DNA from 4 places in the Bacillus sp. L381 genome. Region 1 is predicted to be linked to each of the others. Evidence: riboswitches for the same ligand, from Rfam matches in the RefSeq annotation. Region 1 holds a riboswitch; each other region holds the start of a gene.
The links. A riboswitch is a leader RNA that binds a small molecule or an ion and turns the genes downstream of it on or off. The one in region 1 is predicted to bind S-adenosylmethionine.

Region 1 (5,951 bases):
ACGTAAATTTCATTAAATTCGCCTTCTGCCACAAGCTCTCTCACCTGATCTCTGTCCTCACGGAACGGAGAGATAAAGGCTGTAATGACGATGGTGCCCTGCTGAACGAAAAGCTTCGCCACTTCCCCGATTCGGCGTATATTTTCCTTGCGGTCATCATCAGAAAAGCCTAAGTCTTTGTTTAAACCGTGGCGGATGTTATCGCCATCAAGCACAATGACTTGATAGCCTTGTTCAAACAGCTCGCGCGCTGCGGCGTTTGCAATCGTGGATTTCCCTGAGCCGCTCAAACCCGTCAGCCAGAGGATAGAGCTTTTATGCTTATTTTTCTGCTGGTATTCTTCTTTCGTTATTGAAGCTTCATGCCATACGATATCACGATTTGTCACTCTTTTTCCTCCTTAAGAAACGCCTGCTTCTTCTTTCGTTTTCATCCCTTTAATTAACACCTCGACAACTTCGGGACGGCTGAATTCCGCCGGCGGCATGACGCCGCTTCGCAGCATTTCTCTGACCTTTGTTCCTGACAGAATGACGTGGTCTTCTCTGTCATGCGGACATGTTTTGGCCGTTCCCATGTTGCCGCATTTTTGGCAGAAGAAGCTGTGCTCGAATTTCATCGGTGTAATCCCAAGCTCCTCCGCTGTAAATTGATCAAACAGCTCTTGCGCTTCATATGTGCCGTAGTAATCACCGACGCCGGCGTGATCGCGGCCGACGATAAAATGCGTGCAGCCGTAGTTTTTGCGGACAAGCGCGTGGAAAATGGCTTCTCTCGGTCCCGCATACCGCATCGCTGCCAAAAATACACCGAGGAAAACGCGGTCTTTCGGATAATAATGATCGAGCAGCACCTGGTAGCTTTCCATTCTGACATCCGCCGGAATGTCATCTGATTTCGTTTCACCGACGAGCGGGTTCAAAAACAGCCCGTCAACCGTCTCAAGAGCGGTTTTCTGGATATATTCGTGAGCGCGGTGAACCGGATTTCTCGTTTGGAAACCGACGATGGTTTTCCAGCCTTTTTCTTCGAAGCTTCGTCTCGTTTCAGCAGGTTCAAATGTAAACTCCGGAAACTGCTTTGACGCTTTTTTAATTAATGTGATCGGCCCGCCGACATACGTATCGCCGCGTGAAAATAGTTTTTTCACGCCGGGATGCGCGGCATCATCGGTTTTATATACGTGAACGGCTTCTTTTTGTTTATCCGGCGTATAAATATCTTCGATGTCAACGACGCCGTATGTTTCTCCGCCGTAAATCAGTTTCACGGTGTCTCCGACGGCAAGCTCAGCCGCTTTTTCTGAATCGACCGGAAGCGTGATCGGCAAAGACCAGACGGCACCGGATGCCAATCGCATATTTTCTACGACTGACACGTAATCTTTTTCTGTGAAAAATCCTTCAATCGGGCTGTAGCCCCCGATCCCGATCAGTTCTAAATCAGCGAACGAAATCAAATCAAGCTCAATTTCTTTTTGAACGGATGTAAGATCATACTGCTCATTCACCCGATTAATTAATGTGCCTCCGTGCGGTGCTAAACTCATAATTCATTATTCCTCCCAGTTAACAGATAAATAAACTCAGATTAATAGTTAAATGCCCCCGCCTTGTTCATGGACAGAGCGTTTCTCTTTTCGGATGGCTTTCATCAGACTGGCGGCTCCGCCAGCTGCCAAAAGCACGCTGGCCATCATAAAGATGGAATAGTAATCTCCTTTTAACAGCAAAGAGACAAGCAGATACGAAATCGACAGTGACAAAAACGGGGAAACGACCCATACTTTGAGCATCGTTTTCACGACTTCTTTATGAAAAACGTTCGGCCCGTTTTTGGCCATTCCGATACCGATAATTGATGATGATGTCACCTGCGCCAAAGGGACAGGCAGACCGAAGACGGAACTGATAATGACAAGCCCCGCGCCGGTTCCGGACAGCAGGATGCCTTCGCCGGCTGAAAATCTCGTAATCTTTTTTCCGTTGGTTTCAAGCACTTTGCGTCCTAATAGCAGAGCGCCGAGAGCGACAAATACGCCTCCGTACAGCGTCCCTTTGGACACGCTGAGCACGCCGGCCGCAACCAACGGTCCTACCGCATTTGCGACGTTGTTCATTCCGGCTGAAAAAGCTTCCCAAAACCCCGCAATAAGCAGCACAATCCCCAATATCTTCTGTTTCCGATTCGAAACGACCCGAATATTCAGATAACTGAATACCTTCGATACGAGAAATGTGAAACAGAACGCGACAAACGGAACAAGCACCCAAAAGATCACAATCACCAGAAGATGCTGTAAAAACAACACTTTGTATGCGACGCCGACACCGACAATCGCCCCGACAGTGACCTCACTCGTCGACAGCGGAATGCCGAGCACATTCGCCGTGAATAACGATAGCGCCGCCGCCCCGATAATAATGCAGACAATGGTGAGCGTAATCGTCTGTTCGGGAATGATTCCGCCGCTGATTGTCTTAACGACTTCTCCGCCGCCGATAACCGCCCCTGACAGGACGCCGGCTGCGCAGATGATCAGCGCATACGTTTTCTTTTTAACGGCGCCTGACCCGTAAGCGACTCCCATTGAAGCTGCGGCTCCGCTGGCTCCGATATTCATGGCAAAAAACAGGCTGAATAAAATAGCGGCTAATTCCATCTTGCAGCTCCTTTATTCATGCAGTCCGCATTCTGTTTTCGCCATGCCGTTCCATCTGCCGCTGCGCAAATCTTCTGCGGTAAACGCAGGTGAAGTGCACGGTTCACAGCCGATGCTCGGATAGCCCTGATCATGAAGGATATTATAATCCAGCTCATGCTTGGATGTATATCTCCAGATGTCTTTCCATGTCCAATGGATCAGCGGGCATACTTTAATTGATTGAAACTTGTCGTCTTTATTCAGGAAATTCGTATTCGCCCGGCTCGGCCCTTGATCGCGGCGAAGGCCTGACAGCCATGCCGGACGCCCGGCGAGCGCTTCTCTTAATGGCAGAATTTTTCTAATGAAGCAGCACTGGTTCGGTTCTCTTTCCCATAGTTTATCTCCGTGAGCCTCGGCCTGTTCCTCAAGCGTAAGGCCGGGCTGTTTCAGGATGATGTTCAGTCCCGGGTAACGTTCTTTCACTTTTTCGATCGTTTCATAGGTTTCTTTAAAGTGAAGGCCCGTATCGAGAAACACGATTTCCGCGTCTTTTTTCACTTTAGAAATCAAATCGATCAGGACGATGCCCTCAATCCCGAAGCTGCACGCGTAAACAAGCTGGTCTCCGTAGTGGCCGTACGCCCATTTTAAAACGGACAGCGCGCCTTTATAGGAATCGTCTTCCGGAAATGTAATCGCCGGTTCTTCCCATGTGTCATACGTTAGCATTTTTTCTTTCCTCCTCCCGGAGACAATCAAACAGCTGATGTTTTCTGCCGGTTGTCTTATCCCTCAATCTTTTTTTCATAAAAAAACTTTCAATCCAGCGGAATGAAAGACAGTGACCCGATATAGCCCTTATCTTCAAAATGCTGTGCATTTTTCTGGATGCGGCACCTTGCAATACATGCAGGTTGCCGGGCGTCATCGGTCCAGTCCCTCAGCCGCTCTTGATAAGCTTTTAGATTTGTACTAAATTTTAGCACAATTCTAACAGAAGTCAACCCGAGTTTTTTGATAGGAATAATAAAAACAGGCTCTGAGGCCTGTTTTTATTATCATTATTTTTTAAACCAATCTTTTGACTCGGGATTCTGTTTCCATGATTTCAGTTTCTCAATGTCATCTGAATGAATCGTTCCGTTTTCTAGCGCCACTTCAATCAGCGTGTCATAATCCGTTAATGAGTAATACGGCAGACCCGCTTTTTTAAAGGCTTCTCTTGCTTTCGGCAGGCCGTATGTAAAAATGGAAATGACGCCGAGGACTTCCGCACCCTCTTTTTTAAGGGCTTCCGCAGCTTCGAGCACGCTGCCTCCGGTAGAAATCAAGTCTTCAATCACGACTGTTTTTTGCCCTTTTTTAACGGCGCCTTCTATTTGATTTCCTTTGCCGTGCGCTTTCGGCTTGCTTCTGACGTAGCACATCGGCGCGCCTGTACGGTCTGCGAGAAGCGCAGCGTGAGGAATGCCTGCCGTTGCAGTTCCCGCGATCATCTCCGCCTCTGGGAAATGATCTTTCAGCAGTTTGCTGAGCCCGTCCGCTACATCATTTCTCACTTCCGGATACGATAATGTCAGACGGTTGTCACAATAGATCGGTGATAAAATGCCGCTCGCCCAAGTAAATGGCTCATTCGGACGTAAAAAGACAGCTTCAATGTGTAATAGATGTTTTGCGATAGCTTGTTTCATCGGCGAACACCCTCCCATTCCAGTTTAATTGCTTCATATGCTTTAACGGGATTTTCCGCTTTTGTAATTGAGCGGCCCACGACAATGGCTGACGAGCCGTTTTCTTTCGCAAATGACGGAGTCGCCGTCCGGACTTGATCGTCAGCTGCGTCACTAGCGGTGCGGATGCCGGGCGTGACTGTCAGAAATGACGGCCGGACCGCTTCATAAATGGCTTTTGTTTCATGAACCGAACATACCACTCCGTCCAGACCGCACTCTTCCGCCATTTTTCCGTAATGAACAACCGTTTCTAAAAGCGGCTTTTGCAGCAGAAGCTCTTCCTTCGCCATCTGCTCTGAAGTGCTGGTCAGCTGGGTGACTGCAATTAAAGACGGGCGTTTTTTGCCTCTCGGTGTGCCCTCTTCAAGCCCTTCTAGAGCCGCTCGCATCATACGTGCGCCTCCCGCTGCATGGACATTGACGAGATCAACGCCGAGGCCGGCAAGCCGTTTCATCGCTTTATTGACTGTAGTCGGAATATCGTGAAGCTTCAAATCTAAAAATATGTCACAATTCCGTTCTTTTAATTGGTGAATGATGGCCGGGCCTTCCTGATAAAAAAGTTCCATCCCCGTTTTGACAAACAGCCTTTCCTTTTCAAACAAATCTAAAAACGCTAAAGTTTCTTCCCCTGATGCAAAATCAAGCGCGATGATGGGCAGGTTGTTTTTCATGTTTCCAGCTCCTTCCGATGCATTCACTTACAGATTGAAAGCCGTATTGGCGCAGCACACGAGGGAGCTGTTCTATGATTTCCGGGCAGACAAACGGATTGACGAAGTTTGCCGTGCCGACCGCAACCGCACTCGCCCCGGCAAGTAGAAATTCCAGTGCATCCTCTGCGGTCTGGACGCCGCCCATCCCGATAATCGGAATTTGAACGGCCTGACTGACTTCGTATACCATCCGGATGGCGACCGGTTTGATTGCCGGGCCTGACAACCCGCCCGTTTTATTTGCTAAAATCGGCCGTCCTGTCTTAAGATCGAGCCTCATCCCGACGAGTGTATTAATCATCGTCAGGCCGTCAGCACCGGCTGCTTCAATCGCCTTGGCAATTTCGGTTATGTTGGCGACATTAGGCGAAAGCTTCACATATACAGGCACTGCGGAAACTTCTTTTACCGCCTTTGTCAGATCAGCCGCCATGACGGGATCAGTGCCAAAAGCAATCCCGCCCGTTTTGACATTCGGACACGAAATGTTAAGTTCAAGCGCATGCACATTCGGCGCTTTGCTGATATGCTCGGCCACTTCTTTATAGTCTTCCACCTGAGAACCGGCGACGTTTGCGATAATCGGCGTATCAAACTGTTCAAGCCAAGGCAGCTCATGTTTGAGTACATGCTCAAGTCCGGGATTTTGCAGGCCAATGGCATTCAGCATTCCCGCGTTTGTCTCCGCTACTCTCGGTGTCGGATTTCCGAAACGCGCTTCGTTCGTAGTGGCTTTAATCATGATGCCTCCGAGGCATGATAAATCATAAAATCCGGCATATTCCTTTCCGAAACCGAAACATCCGGAAGCGGGGATGATCGGGTTTTTCAATCGGAGACCCGGCAAATTC
Region 2 (5,951 bases), 410 kb from region 1:
GGCTGCCGAGTCTCGGCTCTTCTTTTCTTTCCGAAGAGTGAATAAACCCGCGGATGCCTTCATCAGTAATCAGGAAAGAGCCTGATGCGATCAGCCTATACACCGTGCCCGTCAGTTCTTTATTCATCATCTCTTCGCCTGCATCCGTAAATAATTCGCTGATGATGTCCTCCGGCGCCGGCTTGGCAAACATGCGCCCGCGGTTTGTCACCTTAAGCATACAATACAGTCTGTCGCCTTTTTGCGGCCAGACGGATTTGTACGGGGGCAGATGCTCCGTTGCGACGAGCGCGTCTTTTGACAGACCGACATCGACGAATACGCCCATATCCTCCACTTTATCCGTCACTTCCACCCATCCGTAATCATAAAAGCTGATGAGCGGCTTTTTCATCGTCGCCGCGAGCCTTTCCTGATGGTCGACGTAAATAAATACGTCCACTTCATCTCTGTCTTCGATATCCTCTGTGATTTCACTGTTATGTAAAAGAACCGTATCCTCGCCGTCAGTTAAAAAATAACCGAAATCGGTTTGGTGATCTATACTAAGCGTGAGCTGCTGCCCTGGTCTCATGTTATCGTCCTTCCTGCTTCGCCCGTATGAGGCTGATGTTTTTCTCATTTTTTCCAATTCACACAAATTCATGCTTTATGCTGTTGGACATTTCTCTTTATTCTACTATAATCAACTCATAAGTGAAATGTTATAGGAGGTTTTCTCATGGCAAAAGAAAGTTCTTTTGATATCGTATCAAAAGTTGAATTTCCCGAAGTGCAGAACGCGATTCAGATGACGCTGAAAGAAATCGGCACACGCTATGATTTTAAAGGATCTAAAAGCGATGTGAGTTTAGAAAAGGAAGAACTTGTCCTGATTTCAGATGACGAGTTTAAATTGAATCAGCTCAAAGATGTGCTGAGCGGCAAGCTGATCAAACGGGACGTGCCGACGAAAAACATTGAATACGGCAAAATCGAAAATGCCTCGGGAGGCACGGTGCGACAGCGCGCGAAGCTTGTACAGGGCATTGATAAAGACAACGCAAAAAAAATCAATGCGGTGATTAAAAACTCCGGCTTGAAAGTGAAGTCGCAGATTCAGGACGACCAAGTGCGCGTCACCGGAAAAAATAAAGATGATCTGCAGCAGATTATTGCAGCCGTCCGCGGTGCAGACCTGCCGATTGATGTTCAATTTATTAATTTTAGATAAATTATGTGATTCCTATTGATTATTGTCTCTATTTTCGGTAAATTTGGAGAAAGGGATTTTCACAGTTACGTTTTGGAAACCCATGACAATTAAATGAACGTTCTTATCAAGAGAAGCCGAGGGACTGGCCCGACGACGCTTCAGCAACCGGTGTAATGGTTTAACCAAACCATGACCAAGGTGCTAAATCCAGCAAGCTAAACAACAGCTTGGAAGATAAGAAGAGAGACAAATGATCACAAAGTCTTCTTCTTAAGAAGACTTTTTTTATTTCTCTTTTTTCCTTGCTGAATGTGATGAAGGAGGCAAACAATGGGACTATTACAAGACTTGGAAGAACGGATATTAATCGGGGACGGCGCGATGGGCACTCTCCTTTATTCCTACGGCATTGACAGATGTTTTGAGGAACTGAACGTCTCAAAGCCCGATGAAATCAAGCGGATACATAAGGCTTACGTGGAAGCCGGGGCAGACATCGTCCAAACAAACACGTACGGCGCGAATTTTATTAAGCTCTCAAGATACGGACTTGAGGATGAAACGAAAAAAATCAATCAGGAGGCGGTCAGAATCGCGCGCGCTTCCTCAGACGGCGCTTATGTTTTGGGAACGATGGGCGGCATCCGCACCTTCAACAAAAACGCCTACAGCCTTGAGGAGATTAAACGCAGCTTTCGGGAGCAGCTTTATTTACTGCTTCACGAGGAGCCGGACGGCCTGCTTTTGGAAACATACTATGATTTAGAAGAGGCGCGCGAAGTGCTGAAGATCGCCAGAAAAGAAACGGAACTCCCGATCATGCTGAACGTTTCCATGCACGAACAGGGCGTGCTGCAGGACGGAACATCGCTTCGGGAAGCCCTCAAATCAATTGCCGGCCTCGGCGCTGATATAACGGGAATCAATTGCAGGCTCGGCCCGTACCACATGATTGAAGCCCTTACCGAAGTGCCTATTTTCCGTGACGCTTATTTATCGGTCTATCCGAACAGCAGCCTTCCGTCTTTAGAAGGAGGCCGGCTTGTTTATGATACGGACGATGCCTATTTCCGGGAGAGCGCCATACAATTCCGCACTCAGGGCGCGCGCATTATCGGGGGCTGCTGCGGCACAACGCCCAACCACATCAGAGCCATGGCTGAAGCGGTCAGAGGACTCTCACCCGTCACTGATAAAGAAGTGAAAATCAGACGGGAAGAAGAAGTCATCTCAGTCCGGGATGAACGGACCGAGCCGGGTTTAGACGAAATCGCCGCGCAAAAACGGTCAATTATCGTAGAGCTTGATCCGCCGAAAAAATTGAATTTTGAAAAATTTCTGCAAGCGGCGGCTGAATTAAAGGAAACCGGCATAGAAGCGCTGACGCTCGCCGACAATTCATTGGCGACACCGAGAATCAGCAATGCGGCCTGCGGTGCATTACTGAAAGAGCGCCTTGATATCCGTTCTCTCGTCCACATTACATGCAGAGACCGCAATATCATCGGCCTTCAGTCACATTTAATGGGGCTGGATACGCTCGGGCTCACCGACATTTTAGCCATCACGGGCGATCCTTCAAAAATCGGCGACTTTCCGGGAGCTACCTCCGTCTATGATTTGACGTCCTTTGACTTGATCAGGCTGATTAAGCAATTCAACGAGGGCATTTCCTTATCAGGGAAACCGCTCGGCAAGAAAACGAACTTTTCCGTAGCCGGGGCATTCAATCCGAATGTCCGCCATCTTGATAAGGCGGTAAAAAGGCTCGAGAAAAAAATCGAGTGCGGAGCCGACTACTTCGTGTCTCAGCCTGTTTACTCAGAGCAGCAGCTCATTGACATTCATCATGAAACGAAGCATCTCACAACGCCGGTATATATCGGCATTATGCCGTTAACGAGCAGCCGCAACGCAGAGTTCATTCATCATGAAATACCGGGCATTAAGCTGTCAGACAGCATCCGGGAAAAAATGGCGCAGGCCGGTGAAGATAAGCGGAAGCAGAAAGCCGAGGGCCTTGCCATCGCCAAGTCGCTTCTTGACACGGCGTGCGAGCTGTTTAACGGAATCTATTTAATCACCCCGTTTCTCCGTTCTGATTTGACGTCAGAACTTGCAGCTTATATTAAGCAAAAGGATGAAAAGCGGGCTGATGTATATTTGCATTGATGTGAAAACAAGCCGCCTGATATGACAGGCGGCTTTTTCATGGTACGATACAGAAAAAGAATCAAGCAAAGGAGGATTTTTTCATGGTTGAAGTAAAACCCATCACCGCAGAAGACACGTACGCGATCAGACACAGCGTGCTGCGCCCCATCAGACGATAGAGGATTGTAAATATGATCAGGACAGCGTAAAAGGAGCTTTTCATCTCGGAGGTTTTTACGACGGACAATTGATCAGCATCGCTTCTTTCTATCCGCAGCATCAGCAGGCATTAAAAGCTGAGCCCGCCTACCAGCTGCGCGGCATGGCGACGCTTGAGGAATACCGGACACAAAAAGCGGGAAGCACATTAATCGCCTATGCAGAACGGAAACTGGCCGATATGGGGGCGGCGCTTGTCTGGTGCAACGCCAGATGTCACGTGAAAGGATATTATGAAAAGCTCGGCTGGACAAGCATCGGAAGCTCCTTTGACATACCCGGCATCGGCTCGTATGTGATCATGTATAAGAACTCGCTTGAAACAGACAAAAGCCCTTGGCGTCTCTTATAAGGGCTTTGTTTTGTTATTTTTAGCGTTAAGCGGATCTGGACATCACGTCCCGCTCCCCATGCTTTTTTAAGCGCCGCTATTGACGCTCTCCCGCTTTTTTATTACCCTTTGTTCATTAAGCAACAAGGACAGCAGGTGTGAAACGATACCTGGCATTGCCGATTTCAGCTATTTTTTAAGAAAAGGGAGTAAAAGATGAATACGATCCAAAAACCGAAAATCCCGAAAGAATTGCCGGTGCTTTCTTTCACCGAAGCGCTTCAGGACGAACAGATCAAAGAAGTCATAATTGAAAACGAAATCATAAGCGGCAAACTGCACAGCCTGCGCGCTGAAAAAGTCATTTTCAGAAACACGGTTTTTATAGATGCCTCTTTCAGACATATGGAATGTACGGATGTTCTGTTTGAAAAATGTGATCTCTCAAACGCTGATTTCAGCGGAAGCATCATCCATAGAACGGTCTTTCAGCATTCAAAACTTCTCGGCTTGAACTTGGCGGATTCCGCTATGCGCAATGTGCGGTTTGAAGACTGCCTCGCAAATTACAGCTCGTTCAGCTATTCCAATATGAAGCATGTCCGGTTTGACACGTGCGCTCTTTTAGAAAGCGAGTGGAATGATGCCGCCCTTGAACACACAGATCTTAACGCATGTGATCTGAACGGCTCAAACTTCATCGGCACGTCTCTTTTTAACATGGATATCAGTACGTGCACATTTGATCACCTGCACGTCTCACTTGATAAGCTGAAAGGATGCCGCATCTCTCCGGCGCAGGCCGTTACATTCGCAGAAGCGCTCGGAGCCATCGTGACGTAATCCCCTGAACTACAAAATGAAACGGCGGGCGATGTCCGCTATCGTTCGAATGCCTTTTTCCAAGTCCGGCAAGGATGCGTACGAATAGGAAAGACGCAGGCTTTGCCGGTCTTCGGGAAGGTAAAGAGCTCCCGGATTGATCAGCACGCCGGCCTCCAGTGCACGGGTGAAAAACGTTTGAACAGCGAACGCTTTATGAAAGGTAACCCAAATATAAAAGCCTCCCTCCGGAACATGCCACTCCGCAATATCTCCCGCGTATTTCTCAAGAAAATGCAATGCCGCATCTCTCCTGATTTTGAGTTCCTTCCTGAGACGCAAGAGACGCGTTTCATAGCGGCCGTTTGACAGCCATTGGCATGCCGCCCATTGGGATAAAGCGCTGGAGCCGTAATCCGTCTGCATCGGATTCGGGCGGCCGGCTGCTCGGCATCCTGAATAAATGCTCGGCATTGGTGATGTGGGGGGCGGCTGTTTATTTTGCAACGCTTTTGCTCCGATAAAAAGGAGATCCGGCAAGTCATGTTGAATGTACCGAAGGGGAAAGGGGGAATTGGAATGTCAGAGATTCTAAAGCTGCATCATTACCACAGGTGGGCGAATGAGCAAGTCATTCAGCACCTGAAGACCATGCCCGCGGCAAGCTTACAGCAGAAACTTAAAAGTGTTTTCCCGACCGTGAACGCCGTGCTTGTGCATATATGCCGGGCCGATTACATCTGGCTTCACGTGCTTTACGGAGAAACTTACGAACAAATCGTCTCGCGATTTGATCAATTTGAAAAGCTTGGCGGAGATTTGGGGGCTATTGAAAATAGAATGACAGAGCAGTACGAAGATTACAGCCGATTTTTAAAAGAACTGGAGAATCCGGAAGGTCCGATTTCCATTTCTCATCCGCGCCTGGGAACGCTAAAGACGACATATGCAGATGTGATCCGGCATGTTGTGAATCACGGCACATACCATCGCGGCAACATAAGCGCGATGCTTCATCAAATGGGATATAAAGGCGTGCCGACTGACTACATTTTCTTTTCAGACGAATCATAAAAAAGCAAAGGCATGCTGAGCCTTTGCTTTTTCTCTTCGAATCTATCACAATCCGGCATAGCTGGAAGCGCCCGGGGTAAGCTTTACAGGCCTCCCGGTTTTAAAAGAATTCGTCGCGGCGATCCCGATTTCTAAGTTAATCGTGGCATCGACGTC
Region 3 (5,951 bases), 1.6 Mb from region 1:
AGACCGCGGTAAGGAAATAAACGAAATACATATTGTGGAAGAAACACCGGCGAAAGAAGAAATCAAAGACCTCTACGAAAAGAGCGGCCTTGAGCTCAGAAAGTTTTTCAACACGAGCGGCATGAAATACCGCGAGCTGAACTTAAAGGAAAAACTGTACCACATGTCAGAGGATGAACAGCTTGAACTCCTGGCATCAGACGGTATGCTCCTGAAGCGCCCGATTACGACAGACGGCGAAAAAGTCACTGTCGGCTTTAAAGAAGACCAATTCGAAAAATATTGGATGTAATGCCAGGTTCAAAGAATTATGGTATCTTCTTATTATAAGAAAAAAATGGAGGGATTTAGATGAGCACACCGAAAGATATGCGTTATTCCAAAGAGCACGAATGGGTAAAAGTTGAGGACGGAAAAGCCCGTATCGGGATTACACACTTCGCGCAATCCGAACTTGGCGACATCGTATTTGTCGAGCTTCCTGAAGTCGGCGCTGAAATTAAAGCGGACGAGCCATTCGGCAGCGTAGAATCTGTCAAAACCGTATCCGAACTATACGCACCGATTAACGGAACGGTGACGGAAGTGAACGAAGACCTTGATGACAGTCCTGAATTCGTAAACGAGTCTCCGTATGAAAAAGCGTGGATGATCGTCGTGGAACCGGCTGATGCTGAAGAAATCGAAAACCTCATGACTTCCGAGCAATATGACGAAATGACACAGGAAGACTGATCGGATAGCAAAAGGGCCATTTGGACATTCTATCTGTAACGGGAGGTGTCCAATATGGCTTTTGATAAACAAAAGGTCGATGTCACGGAGAACATCACGGGCCGCTTTCAAAACGGCCGGTTTTCCTTGTTTCATGAAAATGAAGCCATCGGCGAGATGACAGGCATGAACCAGTACGAGCTCAAACAGGGCTTTTTATTTGAAAATCAAAAATTTTATAAAACAGCCGATGTCATAAACGGCAACGATCCGAAATATGTGGATTGCGATTATGAGAACGGCTGGTGTTAACTGTTGGCGGTGAATTTCACTGCCTTCTTTTTCAATTGAGCCTAAAACAATCGGCAGGTGATGCGCTTATGTTCAACGGAGATGAAAAGGTCATAATCGTAGAAGGAAAATCAGATAAAATCAAAGTCAGGGAAGTGCTCATCGAACCCGCGGAAATCATCTGTACAAACGGAACGATCGGCCAAACCGAACTGGAAGACTTGGCGGACCGCCTGTTTGACAGAGACGTGTATATTTTAACGGACGCAGACGACTCCGGAGAAAAATTAAGAAAACAGCTGAAAAGGGAGCTTCCCGAAGCGCGCCATATCTGCATAGACAGAACATACAGGCAAGTCGAATCGTGCCCGGGCCATCATCTCGCATCTGTGCTGATCAGAGCCGGCCTTGATGCAGACCCTGTATTTTTGAAAAAGAACGACCTGAGGTGGTAATCAAAATGAAAGAACTCCAAGAAAATGAACTCGAATCGATTCAGGATGACGTCTATCTCCTGTATTTGTACACCCCGTTTTGCGGCACATGCCAGCTGGCGTCCAAAATGCTTTCCGTCGTCGAAGAAATGCTGCCAGAAGCCGCCTTCTATAAAAACAACGTGAATTATTCCCCCGCATTCGCCAAAGCCTATCAGATTGAGAGCGTTCCGTGCTTTTTGCTGTTTAAAGGCGGAGAGCTTGTTGAGAAAGGATACGCCTTCCGCTCCGTTTCCTATTTATATGAGCTGATTAAACAAAAAACATCGCAAACGTTCCCGATGTGACAATTTTTACAGGAAAATGTCGTGCGGTTTATAAAGGGTTCTGTCCGTTAAAAAGAGAAATGTGTATGTATGGCCATTAAAACGGGAGGTTATACGAGTGGAGAAAATAGAAGTTTTAGAGAATGACGGACAGCATCTGTTTTTGAAACCGCTATTAAACGCCTCAACGCTGCTGATTACATTCCAAGGAGAAACAGAAGCCTTAACGGTCTCAATTAACGGACAGGGAGAAATGAGAAAAACGGCGGCTTCAAAGGAAAAATCTAATTTGACCTTTTACGGAAACCAGACGGAAATCATTCATCTCTTGCACGGTGATGTCTCTTTGCAGAAACTTATCCAAAGCGGAAAACTCAAAGTGAAGGGATCATTTCGGGCCCTGCTGAAGCTGGAGGCCATCCTCTGGCTGACAAACGGATTTTTTCAGGCGGTCAGCAAGCGGCCGTAACTGCCATTCTACCTATGTGACAATAGCTCCCATTATTTATTTTATTGACTTTTTATCATTCGCCGTGCTATTCTACAGTAAGAATTTCCGGACGAAAATACAATATGTTTTCTCTTATCAAGAGAGGTGGAGGGAAGTGCCCTATGAAGCCCGGCAACCATCAACGATGTTGAAATGGTGCCAATTCACTCAAAGCGATCTGCTTTGGAAGATGAGAGAAAGGCCTTTTTCAATAAGCCTTTCTGCTCATTTTTGCAGAAAGGCTTTTCTTTTGCAGAGAAACCCGGAAGATTTCTTAGAATAGTGTAAGGCAGGTGATTGCTTTGATCCATCTTCAAAATGTTTCAAAAATTTACAAAGCGAAGCATGGGGATGTCAATGCTGTCCAAGATGTCACTCTTGATATCAAAAAGGGCGAAATATTTGGAATTATAGGATATAGCGGAGCTGGTAAAAGTTCCTTAATCCGTCTCCTGAACGGCCTTGAAAAGCCGACATCAGGCACCGTGGAAGTCGCGGGGACGGAATTAAATAAAGTAAGCAGCCGCGCATTGAGAAAAGCGCGTCAGGAAATCAGCATGATCTTCCAGCATTTTAACCTTCTTTGGTCGCGAACCGTCCGGGAGAACATTATGTTTCCGCTGGAAATCGCCGGCGTGAAAAAAAGCGAACGAGTCCGCCGCGCCGATGAATTGATTAAACTGGTCGGATTAGAAGGAAAAGAAAAGTCTTATCCGTCGCAGCTGAGCGGCGGACAAAAACAGCGTGTCGGCATCGCCCGGGCGCTCGCCAATAATCCGAAAGTCCTTCTATGTGATGAAGCGACATCAGCGCTAGACCCGCAGACGACCGATTCAATTTTAGATCTTTTATCCGATATAAATGACAAACTCGGCCTGACAATTGTGCTCATTACTCATGAAATGCACGTCATCCGAAAAATCTGCAACAGAGTCGCCGTCATGGAAAACGGGAAAGTCGTTGAAGAAGGCGAAGTGCTCCAAGTCTTCAGAAACCCGCGTGAGCCGATGACAAAGCGTTTCGTTCAGCAGGTGACAGAACCGGAGGAGACGAAAGAAACCATTCAGCATTTTCTGCAGGAAACCGCCACAGGAAAAACGATTCAGCTTTCATTTGTCGGGCAGGCTGCCGAACAGCCGCTCATTACGGAGATGATCCGAAACTTTGACGTGGACGTCAATATTCTGCAGGGGAAAATTTCACAGACGAAAGACGGAGCCTACGGTTCTTTATTCATCCATATTGACGGTCAGGAAAAAGAAGTAGAAAACGTGATCCGGTTCATCAAAGACAAACAGGTAGAAGCAGAGGTGATCACAAATGTTTGAAAAATGGTTCCCGAACGTTGATATAACCGAGCTGTGGACGGCCACATACGAGACTCTTTATATGACGGTCATCGCTTTAGCCTTTTCATTTGTCATCGGAGCGATTCTCGGCCTTCTGCTCTTTTTAACGGGAAAGGGAAGCTTATGGGAAAATAAAATCATTAACACCGTGATTGCGGCGGTTGTCAATATTTTCAGGTCTATTCCGTTTCTTATTTTAATTATTCTGCTTCTCGGCTTTACTAAGTTTTTGGTCGGATCGATTTTAGGGCCGAACGCGGCATTGCCCGCGCTGATTATCGGCTCCGCGCCGTTTTATGCCCGCCTTGTTGAAATCGCGCTCCGGGAAGTTAATAAAGGAGTCATCGAAGCTGCGAGATCAATGGGAGCAAAGACATCGACGATTATCTTCAAAGTACTGATTCCTGAATCAATGCCTGCGTTAATCTCGGGCATCACCGTTACGGCTATCGCCCTGATCGGATCTACCGCCATTGCCGGCGCCATCGGTTCGGGCGGACTCGGAAACCTTGCATATGTAGAAGGATACCAGTCCAATAATACGGATGTAACGTTTGTGGCAACTGTATTTATTCTCATCATCGTCTTTATCATTCAAATTATCGGTGATGTGATTACAAATATAATAGACAAAAGATAAGGGAGGATTTACATTGAAAAAGATTGTACTAAGTGCGCTGCTGCTTGTGTTCGCGGGAGTTTTGACTGCCTGCGGATCAAACGGCTCTAATAAAAAGGAAATCGTCGTCGCTGCGACAAAAACACCGCATGCTGAAATCTTAAAAGAAGCGGAGCCGCTTCTGAAGGAAAAAGGCTACACATTAACAGTAAAAGTGCTGAACGATTACAAAATGTACAACAAAGCGTTAGCTGACAAAGAAGTGGATGCGAACTACTTCCAGCACGTTCCTTACCTTGAACAGGAAATGAAAGAAAATAAAGACTACAAACTCGTAAATGCCGGAGCCGTTCACCTTGAGCCGTTCGGAATTTACACGAAAAAATACAAATCACTGAAAGACCTGCCTAAAGGCGCGACCATCATCATGACAAACAACGTCGCAGAACAAGGCCGTATGCTGGCGATGCTTCAAAAAGCCGGACTGATCACACTGGATCCGAAGGTGAAAACAATTGACGCCACTACGAAAAACATTACGAAAAACCCGAAAAACCTGATATTCAAAAAAATCGCCCCTGAATTAACGGCGAAAGCATATAATGAAGAAGAAGGCGACGCAGTCTTCATTAACGTTAACTATGCGATTCAAAACAAATTGAATCCGTTAAAAGATGCGATTGAAGTGGAATCAACGAAAAACAACCCGTACGCCAACATCATTGCCGTTCGCAAAGGTGACGAAAAATCAGCGAAAATCAAAGCGCTTATGGAAGTGCTTCATTCTAAGAAAATCAAAGACTTTATTGAGAAAAAATACGACGGAGCCGTACTTCCTGTATCTGAATAAAGCGAAAACCCCGGATGAATCATCCGGGGTTTTTTTCGGGTATTAATCGGAGAACTGTCCATAATAAAAGGGAAGGTTAACGATTGGAGGGAATGGCAGTGGCTCAATATCAGGATAACGGCAAAAGCGTGCATGACGCATTAAAACAATACAAAGAAGGTTTAGGCATATTCGAACAGAAAATGCCGATGATGGGACGGAAGTTTAATGAATTTACTGAACAGTGTTTCTCAGCGGATTCATTAACTGAAAAAGAGAAACAATTAATCGCTCTCGGCATCAGCATCAGTGCCCAAGATGAATTTTGCATGATTTATCATACGAAGGGCTGCCTTGACCAGGGCGCGACAGAGGAAAACATCCTTGAGGTCATCAGCGTCGCGGCGGCATTCGGAGGAGGCGCAGCGCTCAGTCAGGGAGTGACCCTCGTGCAGCAGTGCATTCAGGAATTCGGACATACGACGCATTAGAAAGAGCAATCGTGTGAATACCGCTTTTCACATAAAACCAGCGCCGGTTTCCGGCACATTCGAAAGGATTCAGGGGCACACTCTCTTTGGCCGGAGCAGCGGATCATTGTTACAATGGAAACAAACAAATGAAGGGATTGATTCATTATCTGCACCAGCCATGAAAGACTGGACCTTGACTATACGCCTGAAATGGAAAAAGCGATGCAGAAGTCACACGGCATCGGCTACGAGGAATATGGACGGCGTCTTTCAAAAAGGATGGAAGTCGAACGGCAGAGGGAGCTTGAATACCAAAAAAGCAAGTTCCTCGCAGCGCAGCTTAATGAGAAAATCGGTCAGTAAAAAAGGGCGGAATTCCGCCCTTTTTCTGTTTCAAACAGCTTTAATTACGCCTGGATCTTTGAT
Region 4 (5,951 bases), 420 kb from region 1:
ATGCCAGTAAGACGTGTAAAAATCCGTGGTCTCAAAAGCAGATGCAGCAGGGAGCACAATATCCGCATATTTGGCGGTTTCCGTTAAAAATAAGTCATGAACGACTGTAAATAAATCCTCCCGCAGCAGGCCTTTTCTGACTTTATTCGCTTCCGGCGCAACCACTGCGGGATTGGTGCCGTATATAAACAGGGAGCGCACGGGCGGATTTGTTTCTAAAAGAACGCTTCCGAGCCTGTTCATATTAAATGATCTTGGCTTTCTGCCGTATAGCAGATCAGGACGCTGTAGCGCCTGTCTGTTATAGTTTAATACCGCGCTGTTATGTTTGATTGCGCCTCCCCCGGTGTTGAGCCACTGTCCTGTTACAGCCGGAAGACAGGCAACGGTGCGGACGATCATTCCGCCATTGTCATGATGCTGAATGCCGTTTCCGATCCTGATAAGGGAAGGGGAGGTTTCACCGTACATTCTCGCAAGACGTCTGATATCGTCGGCTTTAACGCCTGTAATAACAGAAACCGTTTCCGGATCATACTGTTTGACATGCGCTTTTAATTCTTCGCTGCCTTCAGTGTATTCTGTGAGAAATGCTTCATCGTGAAGGTTCTCATCGAATAAGACATACATGATACCGAGAGCGAGTGCGGCATCTGTGCCGGGACGAATGGGAATAAACCAATCGGCAAGCCGGCCGGTTTGATTCTTATGTACATCGATAACGACAATTTTAGCTCCTTTTTTCCGGGCTTTTTGAGCAATCATAACTTGGTGCATATTTGTGCTGACAGCATTGATTCCCCAAAAAATAAAAAGTTTTGCATGGATGGTCTCCTCAGGATCAGTACCCGCGCCTTCTCCCATTGTATAGTTATAGCCTTCAGATCCGGCTTTGCTGCAGATCGTACGTTCAAGATGACTCGCCCCGAGACGATGGAAAAAACGGCGGTCCATTCCCTCTGCCGCCAGTTTTCCCATATTGCCGTAAAAGCTGTACGGAAGAATGCTTTCTGCTCCTTCTTCGGCAATCAGCTCTTTCCAGCGCGCACTGATCGTATTGATCGCTTCCTCCCAAGAAATAGGCGCAAACTTGGCTTCGCCTTTTTCACCGATCCGTTTTAACGGAGCTGTTAAACGCTTCTCATCATAAATGCGCTCAGCCATGTGTCTGACTTTGTTGCATATGTTCCCTGATGTGACCGGGTGATCGGGGTCTCCCTGAATTTTTACGATTTTTCCGTCTTTTTTTGTCACAAGCAAACCGCATTGATCGGGACAGTCCAGTGAGCACACCGACTTAAAGACCCCGTTTGGCTGTTCTGCTGCAGAATTCATAGCCCATTTCTCCTCTTTTTTTATATTGTAAGCATTATAACATTTCGAAATCGAACGTCAATTCAGAAAAAAGTGTTGACATCCAAGAAAGACTTTTCTATGATGGGTTTATTCTTTTAAACAGCCTGACAATTTCATCATTTTATTTTCTATCAAGAGAGGTGGAGGGACTGGCCCTATGAAACCTCGGCAACATTTATTGTGCCAATTCCAGCAAGCGTACGCTTGAAAGATAGGAAAGAATGATCTATACATATTTGTGCGCTTCAAGCGGATAAAGACGGTATATGAATCTCTTTCCTTCTTCGGGGAAAGAGATTTTTTTGTGGAAAAATTTATGTGAAAAGGATGTTTTGCACCATGACGGTTTTAATTACCGCACCATATCACGATGAGGGGCTGAAGGAGCTGACAGAGCTGTTCGGCCGGACTGTGCACAGGCCGTGGAAGAAGCACGGCCGGGCTTATCGGGAAGACGAATTAATCCGGATGATCCAAGAGACAAATGCGGCGGGGCTTATTACTGAACTTGATGAGGTATCTGAGCGTGTCATTGACATATTGCCGGATTCCGCTTTTATCGGCGTCTGCAGAGGGATGCCGTCTAATGTGGATATTGAGGCGGCGAATAAAAGAAAGATTCCTGTTTTCTTTACACCGGCCCGAAATGCCCAGGCCGTTGCTGAACTGTTTATCGGAAATGTGATTTCATTTTTGCGTCATACGTATTCTTCTCATCAGTGGCTGAAGGATGGGAAATGGAATGGTGATTATTTGCAGGCTTACGTCAAATTCAGAGGATATGAGCTGACGGGAAAAACAGTCGGCCTTATTGGTTTCGGAGCTGTTGGACAGAGAATCGCCCGGCTATTGGCCGCCTTTGACTGTAAGGTGCTGTACTACGACCCATTTGTCAATCATGAAAACCGGGAGTATGAAAAAACGACGATGGAACGGGTATTTTCTGAAAGTGATATTGTTTCCGTTCACTTGCCGCGCACAGAAGAAACCATCGGCCTTATCGGCGCCAAGCACTTTCAGTTGATGAAACAAGAAGCTGTTTTTGTCAATACGTCAAGAGCGGCGGTAACAGACAGGGAAGAGCTGTTGCGGGTGTTGAAAGAACGGCGGATTAAAGGAGCGATCCTTGATGTATTTTATCACGAACCGCCTGAATCTTCTGATTATGAATTGATCTCTTTGCCGAATGTGTTAGCGACTCCCCATTTAGCGGGAGCAACATTTGAAGTGGAGGATCATCATGTGAGAATTTTAAATGATGCGCTTTTCAAATGGAAAAAAGATCAAACCTGCTCAATACGTGAACTTTATAACAAAAGAGAACTTGTAACAAAGGGATAGCAAAAGGAGGAATCTGTAATGGCCGGACAAAAAGGCTACCTTGTATTTGATATCGGGACGGGGAATGCACGAGTCGCGGTTGTGACTGCCGGCGGCGAAGTGACCGCACTAGAAAGGGAAGACATTGAATATGTGACGGAGCCGCTTTATCCAGACGGCCGCTATTTCTCGCCGGAAAGAATATGGACGAAAATCAGCGCGATGGCAAGGACGGTTATTGCCAAAAGCCCTCATATTACATTAATCGGAATTACCTCAACAAGCCAGAGGCAGGGAGTTGTTCTGATCAATAAAGATAAAAAAGCATTTCTCGGTCTGCCCAATATTGATAACAGAGGGCGCGAATGGGAAAGCGGAATTGAATTAAAAGATGAAGTGCATCAGCAAACCGGACGTCTCCCGAGCGCTCTATTTTCCGCAATGAAACTTGTGGGATTAAAAGAAAGACAGCCGTCATTATGGAAAGAAGTGGCGTATATCACAAGCATCAGTGACTGGGTGACATTTGAGCTGAGCGGAATTTTGAGCTATGAACCGTCACAGGCTGCCGAGACGCTGCTGTTTGACGTAAGGAAAAAAGCGTGGTCCGAAAAATTATGCAATATCTTCGGTGTTCCTTCTTCCATTCTTCCTTCACTCGTCCGCTCTGGGACGGTTGTCGGAATGTTAACGTTTAAGAAAGCGGAGGTTCTCGGCCTTCCGGAAAGAGTGCCTGTGATTGCAGGCGGAGGAGACACACAGCTTGCCATCAAAAGTGCGGGTGCAAAGCCGGGGGATATCGTCATCATATCCGGCACGACAACGCCGATTACAAAGATAACGGCGGAGGCCGGAACTGAAAGTTTAGAGAAAGCATGGCTGAATTGCCACACAGAAGAAGGTCAATGGCTTCTAGAAACAAATCCGGGTGTAACCGGGCTCAATTATCAAAAATTAAAATCCATTTTTTATCCGAATGAATCCTACGGCGTCATGGAACAGGAAATCGCAAAGCTGCCGAAATATGATCATGCCTGTGTTTCTGCGTTAGGCTCCTATTTATCGCCTGAGAAAAACGCACTTGCAAAAGGCGGATTTATTTTTGATGCCCCGCTGTCCCATAATTTAAGCAGAGCGCATTTTGTCAAAGCCGCACTGCTGGAAATTGCTTTTTCAATCAAATGGAACTATGAGGCGTTAACAGAGGTAACTTCCTTTTCACAAAATGATGTGAAGGTGTGCGGCGGCGGTTTCCAAAGTGATGCATTAACACAGTTTCTTGCTAACCTTCTGCAAAAGAAGATTTATAAGAGAGAAGGCTTCAGTCAGGCATCCGTAATGGGGGCGGCGGTGATTTGCAACGAGGCTCTCGGTGTGAAAGAAGAGCTTTCGAGCCGCACAAAGGTTATTGAACCGGAATCGGATCAGACGGATCTCTTCCTATATGAAGAATGGAAACATACGCAAAGGTTATTTACGCATTTTCAGCCGGCGGTGAAAGCCTGACTCGGGGCTGGGATATATTTCTGAATGATTAATGACAACATGAAAGTCTGCAGAGGAGGAACAAAAAATGCTTAATAAAATAGGAATTCCGAAACAGCTTGCCTGGGGGTTTTTGGGAGTTGTGCTGTTTATGATGGGAGACGGCCTTGAACAAGGCTGGCTCAGTCCGTTTTTAATTGAAAACGGCTTGACGGTTCAGCAATCAGCGTCCCTGTTTACGGTTTACGGTATTTCTCTTGCAGCAGCGTCTTGGTTTTCAGGCGTCTGCCTCGAAGCCTTCGGGGCAAAGCGGACGATGTTTATGGGGCTGTTATTTTACGTCATCGGAACAGCCGCGTTTATCGCATACGGATTTGAATATCTTAATTTGCCGGTAATGTATGTCACGTATTTTATTAAAGGGCTGGGGTATCCGCTGTTTGCCTATTCTTTTTTGACTTGGGTGATTTACCGGTCGCCAAAAAACAAGCTCAGTACGGCGGTCGGCTGGTTCTGGATTGCTTATTGCTGCGGCATGTTTGTGTTCGGCGCGTGGTATTCAAGCTGGGCGATCAAATCATTCGGCTATTTGAATACCCTTTGGAGTTCGATTTTTTGGGTATGCCTCGGCGCGTTTTTTGCATTGATTTTAAATAGGGACCGCTTTGAAAAGAAAAAAGCAGATAAGCAGGAAAAGGCGCATGAATTAATGAAGGGAATCACCATTCTTGCTGAAAATCCGCGTGTGCTTTCGGGAGGGATCGTTCGAATCATTAACAGCATCGGAACATACGGTTTTCCGGTTTTTCTTCCTATGCATATGGCGCAGCACGGCATCTCTACAAATGTATGGCTGCAGATCTGGGGAACGATTTTTCTAGGCAACATCGTATTCAATTTAATTTTTGGCGTGATTGGCGATGCATTCGGCTGGAAAAAGACCGTCATGTGGTTCGGAGGAGTGGGCTGCGGCATTTTTACCCTTTTATTATATTACGCTCCTGTTATATCACATGGGAACTTGCTTTTCGTCAGTATTATCGGCTTTATTTGGGGAGGCCTTCTTGCCGGATTCGTTCCGATTGGAGCCATTGTCCCGACAGCAGCTGGCCAAGATAAGGGGGCGGCCATGTCTGTATTAAATCTGGCTGCCGGCCTGTCAGCGTTTGTCGGCCCGGCGCTGGCTTGGGCATTTATCGGTCTTGTCGGCGCACAAGGTGTCGTATGGATTTTCGCGGCGCTATATTTTGCAAGTGCACTTTTGACAAAATGGATACATATCCCTGAAGAAAAAACGGCGAAACAAAATGACGCTTTGCCTGAATACGCATCTTAACTGCAGCGCCCCGAACCTTCGGGGCGTTTTTTGTTAGAGCTTATGCCAAGAGGGAGATTTGAGACTGCTTTCTTGTTCAGCGTTTTTCAGGCACACAGTTGCAGCATTAAAACTCAATTGAACAAGGATCTGCTTTCTTAGATAATAAATTGAAAATCCGTCATGCCTAAGTGAATTGTAAACGAACATATACTCTGGCTTCTGTGCCTTTTCCGCAGACCCATACGATTTTCTCCGTTGCCATTAACAAAAGCAATATTTCTCGAGCTCGAATAAGACAGCTTCTGTTTCTGGAATTTCAACTGTAATATACATAGCCTGATCGATTAAATTCCGGCTGAGGTCAGAAACTCAGGACGCGAAGTTTCTTTAAATCTGCGAGACGATGGTGCTCATCACGAAGTTTCAACATTGTGAGCGGCTCAACAGAATGTTTGATTCGCTTTATTGTAAT

Region 2: it holds a riboswitch for S-adenosylmethionine, as region 1 does, so the genes downstream of both, QRX25_RS05350 (bifunctional homocysteine S-methyltransferase/methylenetetrahydrofolate reductase) here and QRX25_RS07565 (phosphoadenylyl-sulfate reductase) in region 1, are expected to answer to the same signal.
Region 3: it holds a riboswitch for S-adenosylmethionine, as region 1 does, so the genes downstream of both, metN (methionine ABC transporter ATP-binding protein) here and QRX25_RS07565 (phosphoadenylyl-sulfate reductase) in region 1, are expected to answer to the same signal.
Region 4: it holds a riboswitch for S-adenosylmethionine, as region 1 does, so the genes downstream of both, QRX25_RS09240 (2-hydroxyacid dehydrogenase) here and QRX25_RS07565 (phosphoadenylyl-sulfate reductase) in region 1, are expected to answer to the same signal.

What each region holds. Positions count from the first base shown of each region.
Region 1 covers NZ_CP127224.1:1,481,958-1,487,908, reverse strand. Annotated here, with positions in the region: gene cysC (adenylyl-sulfate kinase) at 1-389, opposite strand, end outside; gene sat (sulfate adenylyltransferase) at 402-1,550, opposite strand; gene cysP (sulfate permease) at 1,599-2,663, opposite strand; gene QRX25_RS07565 (phosphoadenylyl-sulfate reductase) at 2,676-3,377, opposite strand; SAM riboswitch class I at 3,504-3,608, opposite strand; gene pyrE (orotate phosphoribosyltransferase) at 3,710-4,342, opposite strand; gene pyrF (orotidine-5'-phosphate decarboxylase) at 4,339-5,058, opposite strand; gene QRX25_RS07550 (dihydroorotate dehydrogenase) at 5,027-5,951, opposite strand, start outside.
Region 2 covers NZ_CP127224.1:1,073,320-1,079,270, reverse strand. Annotated here, with positions in the region: gene QRX25_RS05360 (CvfB family protein) at 1-622, opposite strand, end outside; gene QRX25_RS05355 (YajQ family cyclic di-GMP-binding protein) at 722-1,213, shown strand; SAM riboswitch class I at 1,314-1,436, shown strand; gene QRX25_RS05350 (bifunctional homocysteine S-methyltransferase/methylenetetrahydrofolate reductase) at 1,526-3,367, shown strand; partial or broken gene QRX25_RS05345 (GNAT family N-acetyltransferase) at 3,451-3,920, shown strand; gene QRX25_RS05340 (pentapeptide repeat-containing protein) at 4,116-4,742, shown strand; partial or broken gene QRX25_RS05335 (PLP-dependent aminotransferase family protein) at 4,752-5,147, opposite strand; gene QRX25_RS05330 (DinB family protein) at 5,301-5,795, shown strand; gene iolX (scyllo-inositol 2-dehydrogenase) at 5,841-5,951, opposite strand, start outside.
Region 3 covers NZ_CP127224.1:3,072,008-3,077,958, reverse strand. Annotated here, with positions in the region: gene QRX25_RS15845 (arsenate reductase family protein) at 1-292, shown strand, start outside; gene gcvH (glycine cleavage system protein GcvH) at 352-735, shown strand; gene QRX25_RS15835 (YusG family protein) at 790-1,026, shown strand; gene QRX25_RS15830 (toprim domain-containing protein) at 1,095-1,460, shown strand; gene QRX25_RS15825 (thioredoxin family protein) at 1,466-1,786, shown strand; gene QRX25_RS15820 (SCP2 sterol-binding domain-containing protein) at 1,884-2,234, shown strand; SAM riboswitch class I at 2,346-2,452, shown strand; gene metN (methionine ABC transporter ATP-binding protein) at 2,558-3,583, shown strand; gene QRX25_RS15810 (methionine ABC transporter permease) at 3,576-4,244, shown strand; gene metQ (MetQ/NlpA family ABC transporter substrate-binding protein) at 4,258-5,073, shown strand; gene QRX25_RS15800 (carboxymuconolactone decarboxylase family protein) at 5,166-5,543, shown strand; gene QRX25_RS15795 (YuzK family famiily protein) at 5,736-5,888, shown strand.
Region 4 covers NZ_CP127224.1:1,902,633-1,908,583, reverse strand. Annotated here, with positions in the region: gene QRX25_RS09245 (molybdopterin oxidoreductase family protein) at 1-1,335, opposite strand, end outside; SAM riboswitch class I at 1,482-1,574, shown strand; gene QRX25_RS09240 (2-hydroxyacid dehydrogenase) at 1,696-2,697, shown strand; gene QRX25_RS09235 (FGGY-family carbohydrate kinase) at 2,716-4,182, shown strand; gene QRX25_RS09230 (RbtT/DalT/CsbX family MFS transporter) at 4,250-5,497, shown strand; gene QRX25_RS09225 (sensor histidine kinase) at 5,883-5,951, shown strand, end outside.